Linked DNA regions of Ruegeria pomeroyi DSS-3. The main gene of each other region encodes a partner of the protein of the gene in region 2 in a complex. Links are inferred from orthologs where the notes say so. Each region holds a gene or a part of one and is shown on either strand. Other genes may lie near its edges.

The links.
Region 1: the proteins of groL (region 2) and metK are in contact, whole or in part, in a cryo-EM structure (PDB 8P4O), measured with the Escherichia coli proteins. The link is inferred for Ruegeria pomeroyi DSS-3 from one-to-one orthologs.

What each region holds. Positions count from the first base shown.
Region 1 is NC_006569.1:8,242-11,560, reverse strand. The notes cover bases 42-3,041. They hold metK (methionine adenosyltransferase), read right to left. Parts: upstream 2,133-3,041; coding sequence 951-2,132; downstream 42-950. Other genes in these bases: lnt (apolipoprotein N-acyltransferase), read right to left, coding at 2,221-3,041; SPO_RS19840 (DNA topology modulation kinase FlaR), read right to left, coding at 369-881; SPO_RS19845 (hypothetical protein), read right to left, coding at 42-217. In the rest of the region: more of SPO_RS19845, read right to left, coding at 1-41; more of lnt, read right to left, coding at 3,042-3,319. UniProt on the Escherichia coli protein: Catalyzes the formation of S-adenosylmethionine (AdoMet) from methionine and ATP.
Region 2 is NC_003911.12:942,657-945,884, reverse strand. Bases 292-3,200 are described here. They hold groL (chaperonin GroEL), read right to left. Parts: upstream 2,612-3,200; coding sequence 971-2,611; downstream 292-970. Other genes in these bases: SPO_RS04460 (alpha/beta fold hydrolase), read left to right, coding at 3,191-3,200; groES (co-chaperone GroES), read right to left, coding at 2,674-2,961; SPO_RS04475 (GNAT family N-acetyltransferase), read right to left, coding at 292-696. In the rest of the region: SPO_RS04480 (DMT family transporter), read right to left, coding at 1-178; more of SPO_RS04475, read right to left, coding at 226-291; more of SPO_RS04460, read left to right, coding at 3,201-3,228.

The DNA.
Region 1 (3,319 bases), on a different replicon or contig from region 2:
CCCGGATCTCGGGGTTCTGACGCAGAAGCGCCAGCAGGCGGTCGACATGGGCCACCTCGATATCGTCGGTGCCACCCGCCTCGTCACCGCGTGTGGTGTCATAGACCAGGGTCTCGCCATCGACCCGAAACACCAGGTCGTCCTCTTCCGCATGCGCCATCAGCGCAGAGCCAAGCGTCAGCGCGGCGATAAGCGTATAGCGTGCAAACTGGCGCATATGCGGTCTCCGTCTTCCTTGCCAAAGGTGAAAAACCACGCCGTGCGGGTCAAGCGCAAACACCCCGGGTCAACGAAAAAGGGCGACCACCTGGCCGCCCTGTCGTCGATCACGTTGCGCCGGGCACAAGACGATGCCGCATCCGGGCGTTTCACTGCCGGTCAATTTCGACCAGAAATGCCGCGACCTGCCGCCGCGATGTCAGAATGCGAACGCGACGTCGGTCGCGCCAGTCGTCGACGAAGCCAAGTGCGCGCAAACGTCCCTCGCGGTCATAGGTCCAGCAGAACTTAAGAAAGGCACGGTTAAACCGCTCGGGACAGTTCGGCCCCATATCCGGCCGGGTGCGCCCGTAGTAGCGCAGCGACCGCCACAGAATCCGCCACATGCGCAGAACGCGGGGCATATCGAGGAACACGATCAGATCGGCACGCTCCGCCCGGTACGCCATCGACGCGAAATGGTTGCCCTCAAACACCCATTGCGAACCGTCGGCGACCTCCTTGGCCATTCGCATTGCTTCGGCCTTGTCGCGCTCGACCCAATCGCCCAGCCAATAGATCGGATCCATATGCACCACCGGAAGTCCCAGCCGCGCGCCAAGCTTGCGGCCAAGCGTGGACTTGCCCGATCCCGGCCCGCCGATCACCATGATCCTCTGCATCACTCGCCCTCACCAATGCGGAACGGGCGGCCTTTAAGCCGCCCGTTCAGCTTAATCAATGAAACCGGTTCAGACCGCCTTTTTCAGCGCCTCGGCCAGATCGGTGCGCTCCCAGCTGAAGCCGCCATCGGCCTCGGGCTCGCGGCCGAAATGGCCATAAGCGGCGGTGCGCTCGTAAATCGGCTTGTTCAGGCCCAGATGGGTGCGGATGCCGCGCGGGGTCAGATCCATCACCGTGTCGATGGCCTTCTCGATCGCCGCCGGGGCGATGTCGCCGGTGCCATGGGTATCGGCATAGATCGACAGCGGTTTGGACACGCCGATGGCATAGCTCAGCTGGATGGTGCATTTGTCGGCCAGACCGGCAGCGACCACGTTCTTGGCCAGGTAGCGCGCGGCATAGGCGGCCGAGCGGTCCACCTTGGTCGGATCCTTGCCCGAGAAGGCACCACCGCCATGGGGCGCGGCACCGCCATAGGTGTCGACGATGATCTTGCGCCCGGTCAGACCGGCGTCGCCATCGGGGCCGCCGATCACGAACTTGCCGGTCGGATTGACATGCCAGACAGTGTCGGCACTCAGCCAGCCCTCGGGAAGGACCTCGCGGATATAGGGTTCGACGATGGCGCGGATATCGGCGCTGGTCAGATCGGGGTCCAGATGCTGGGTCGACAGCACCAGCGACGAGACGCCGACCGGCATGCCGTCACGATAGATCACCGACAGCTGCGATTTCGCGTCCGGCCCCAGCGCCGGTTCGGTGCCGTTCTTGCGCACTTCGGCCAGGCGGCGCAGGATGGCATGGCTGTACTGGATCGGCGCCGGCATCAATGCCGGTGTTTCGGTGGTGGCATAGCCGAACATGATGCCCTGATCGCCGGCCCCCTCGTCCTTGCCCTCGGCGGCATTGACGCCCTGGGCGATATGGGCCGATTGTTCGTGCAGCAGGTTGGTTATCTCCACCGTCTCGTGGTGGAACTTGTCCTGCTCGTAGCCGATATCCTTGATACAGTCCCGGGCGATCTGGTCGATCCGGCCCATGTATTCGCGCAGCTTGGCCTGATCGGACAGGCCCACCTCGCCGCCGATCACGACGCGATTGGTGGTGGCAAAGGTTTCGCAGGCAACACGCGCCTCGGGCTCCTCGGTCAGAAAGGCGTCGAGAACAGCATCGGAAATGCGGTCGCACACCTTGTCCGGGTGCCCTTCGGAAACGGATTCCGAAGTGAAGATATAGTTCTGTCGGGACATGAAAAGTGCTCCATTGAAGGTTTCCCTCGCCACGCCAGGAAGCCGTTGTGGCAGGTCCAAGCCGGGATACGCGGGGCCATTGGCAAGGTCAATCGCTATTTGGCAACAGGTTGCGACCCTGTATCCGCGCTGCCGCAGCCAATAGAACCAGCAGGGTCACCAGCAGCGGCAGATCCCCAGTGCGGCCATAAACGGTTGGCGCCAGCGCAGGCGGCAGGTCCACATCCAGATAGCCCTCGCGCCCCAAGGCCAAGGCGGCCGTGATGCGACCCTGGGGGTCGATCATCGCCGAGACACCGGTATTGGCCACCCGCACCATCGGCAGCCCCTGCTCGATCGCCCGCATCCGCGCCTGAGCAAGATGCTGATAGGGGCCGGCCCAGGTACCGAACCACGCGTCATTGGTCGCCTGCACCAGCAGTCGGGGACGTTCGGCGGTACCGCGCGCGTCGCGGGGGAACACCGCCTCGTAACAGATCAACGGCAGCGCCGCACCGATCCCCGGGATCGCCAGCGTAACCGGGCCCGGCCCCGCGCTGAAGCCACGCCCGCTGCGGGTGGCAAACCCCGAGATGCCGAATTGTTCCAGCAGATCGCCAAGCGGGACATATTCCCCGAAAGGGACAAGGTGGTGCTTGTCGTAAGTGGCCTCGATCCGCCCGCCCGCCCCGATCAGCGCAAGTGCGTTATAGATACGCGGGCCTTCGGCCCGGTTGGCCCCGAGCAGTACCGGGGTGCCGCGCGCAGCGGCGGCGATCCGTTCCAGCACCGGGCCGGCGTCATCCAGCCAGTAGGGCAGTGCCGATTCCGGCCAGACCACCAGATCGGGCGCTGTGCCCGCGGCGGTAAAGCGGATCTGGCGCTCCAGAAAGAGCGGGTACCAATCGGGATCCCATTTCTGGTGCTGCGGCGCGTTGGGCTGCACCAGACGCACCACCTTGCCAGAGCCTTCGAGCGGAACGCGCGCGCCATCCACGGCCAGTATCGCCAGCCCCAACGCCAGCGCGGGAACGCAGCGCAACAGCAACGCCCGCCCGCCCAGACCGCGCGCCAGCGCAACACCGGGCGGCAACACCGCCGCCAGTGTCGCCAGCGCCAGCCCATGCGGGCCGGTCCAGGCCAGCAGCAGCGCGGCATCGGTCTCGACCCAGATCTGCGCCAGACCGGCCCAGGGAAATCCGGTAAAG
Region 2 (3,228 bases):
GCGGCAGCCGCTGGCCCTGCGCCAGAACCAGCACCGTCAGCATGGCAGCACCGGCCAGCACCCGAAGAATGGCAAAGCCACCCGGATCGGCCCAACCCTGGGCGACCGCCAGCCGGTTCAGGACCGAGTTGGCGGCAAAGGCGGTCATGGTCAGGGCAGTGAGCAGAAACAGGCGCATAAACCCGGCCTACAGGATCGCGGGGCGCCGCAACAGACACTTCCGCGTCAGCGCGGCTCCAGCGCCAGCGGATAGACCAGCCGTGCCTTGGGTGCCTCACTGCCGCGCCCGGCCAGCATCAGGTGTTCGTTGGGATAGGGCGCGCGCAGCTCGGCCGCGCGGGCCTGCGAGAAGCCGCGCGGCTCGTAATAGGCGGGATCGCCCAGTACCACGATCATCAGATCGCGCTCGGCCGCCCATTTCAGGGTCAGTTGCAGCACTTTCGAACCGATGCCCCGCCCCTGCGCCCCGGGCGCCACCGCCAGCGGGGCCAAACACAGCCAGCCATCGGGCGAGCGCATCCAGGACAGCGCCGCATAACCCAGCAACTCGCCATGTTCCTGAAAGGTGACCTCGGTGGCGATATCCCGGTCGGCGCGCAATTCGCGCACCAGATCCGCCTCGGCCCCGGTATCGAAGGCCGCGCGCAGCAAGGCGTCGACCAGATCGGGAAATACGGCGGGCGGGAATGGTTTCATGCAAAGATCAACTTTCGCTAGACTAAGGGCGGTTCAATTCGCCCCGATCGGCGGGTTCGGCATACACCGCATGGCCCGCAAGGTCACGGTCACCCAATCGTTTTCTTTCCCCGTAATCGAAACCGGCGAGACTCTGCCAGCTGCGGCGGGTGGAAAAACAAAGGGGCCGCCCAAGGGCGGCCCCGGTATTCTACTGCGAAGGGTGGGTATCACATAGGCCCAAGGGCCTATGAACACGCACCTTTTACAGATGATGTTCAGGCGAAATCGCCTTTTACATCATGCCGCCCATGCCGCCCATGTCGGGCATGCCGCCGCCTGCGGGGGCGTCTTTCTGCGGCTTGTCGGCAACCATAGCTTCGGTGGTGATCAGCAGACCGGCAACCGAGGACGCATCCTCCAGAGCGGTGCGGACAACCTTGGCCGGGTCGATCACGCCGAACTTGAACATGTCGCCATATTCTTCGGTCTGCGCGTTGAAGCCGAACGAGGCATCGCCCGATTCGCGCACCTTGCCGGCAACCACGGCGCCGTCGACGCCTGCGTTCTCGGCGATCTGGCGCAGCGGCGCTTCGATGGCCTTGCGCACGATGTTGATACCGGCGGTCTGGTCGGCATTTGCGCCTTCCAGGTCGGCCAGAACCTTGCCTGCCTGAACCAGAGCGACACCGCCGCCCACAACAACACCTTCCTGCACGGCTGCGCGGGTGGCGTTCAGGGCGTCATCGACGCGGTCCTTGCGCTCTTTCACTTCGACTTCGGTCATGCCACCGACGCGGATCACGGCAACACCGCCGGCCAGCTTGGCCACGCGCTCTTGCAGCTTTTCACGGTCGTAGTCGCTGGTGGTCTCTTCGATCTGGGTGCGGATCTGGGCAACACGTGCTTCGATCTCGGCCTTCTCGCCTGCGCCATCAACGATGGTGGTCTCGTCCTTGGTGATCGAGATTTTCTTGGCGGTGCCCAGCATGTCCATGGTGACGGACTCGAGCTTCATGCCCAGGTCTTCGCTGATCACCTGACCGCCGGTCAGGATGGCGATGTCCTGCAGCATGGCCTTGCGGCGATCGCCGAAGCCCGGTGCCTTGACGGCTGCGATTTTCAGGCCGCCGCGCAGCTTGTTCACCACGAGGGTGGCCAGCGCTTCGCCTTCGACATCCTCGGCGATGATCAGCAGCGGCTTTTGCGACTGGATCACCTGCTCGAGCAGCGGAACCATCGGCTGCAGCGAGGACAGTTTCTTTTCGTGCAGCAGGATCATGCAGTCTTCGAGTTCTGCGATCATCTTGTCTGCGTTGGTGACGAAATAGGGCGACAGGTAGCCACGGTCGAACTGCATGCCCTCGACCACGTCGGTCTCGGTTTCCAGGCCCTTGTTCTCTTCGACGGTGATGACACCCTCGTTGCCGACCTTCTGCATGGCTTCGGCGATCTGGCGGCCGATTTCGGATTCGCCGTTGGCCGAGATGGTGCCGACCTGCGCCACTTCGGCGCTGTCGTTGACGGGGCGCGAGGCTGCCTTAATGGCCTCGACAACCTTGGCGGTGGCCAGGTCGATGCCGCGCTTCAGATCCATCGGGTTCATGCCGGCGGCAACCGATTTCATGCCTTCGCGCACGATGGCCTGGGCCAGCACGGTGGCGGTGGTGGTGCCGTCGCCGGCCTCGTCATTGGTGCGGCTGGCGACTTCTTTCACCATCTGCGCGCCCATGTTCTCGAACTTGTCTTCCAGTTCGATTTCCTTGGCGACCGACACACCGTCCTTGGTGATGCGGGGCGCGCCGAAGCTCTTGTCCAGAACCACGTTGCGGCCTTTGGGGCCCAGGGTCACCTTGACCGCGTCGGCCAGGATGTTGACGCCCTTGAGCATCTTGTTGCGGGCTTCGGTATTGAACTTGACGTCCTTAGCAGCCATGTTCTTTCTCCTTGAGAAATATGTTTGGAATGATGCGACCAGAGATCAGAGAAGCGCGTGGCTTACTCGATGATCCCCATGATGTCGCTTTCCTTCATCATCAGCAGTTCTTCGCCGTCGACGGTGACTTCGGTGCCCGACCACTTGCCGAACAGAACCCGGTCACCGGACTTGACTGCCATCGCGATCAGCTCGCCGCTATCCTTGCGGGCGCCTTCGCCACAGGCGACAACCACGCCTTCGCTGGGCTTTTCCTTGGCGCTATCGGGGATGATCAGGCCGCCTGCGGTTTTCTCTTCGCTTTCGGTACGGCGAACCAGCACGCGGTCATGAAGCGGTTTCAATGCCATCTTTGCAGCTCCTTGAGGCTCAAAGTTTGTTTCCCTCCCCCTGCTCTCTCACAGAGGCATTAGCACTCAGGTCTGACGAGTGCTAACGGCGCATAGCTAGGGGGTGGAAAGAGCCGAGTCAACATCGGTGATGTGAAAATCTGCACTGATCGAGCGCCGCGCGCCAAACCGGTTTACATCCCCCGCCCGCTTGCGCAGATTTGCCCGGTCAACATCAGGGGCAGGATCGATGCGGGTCGAAGCGAACGGGATTTACCTGGAAGTCGA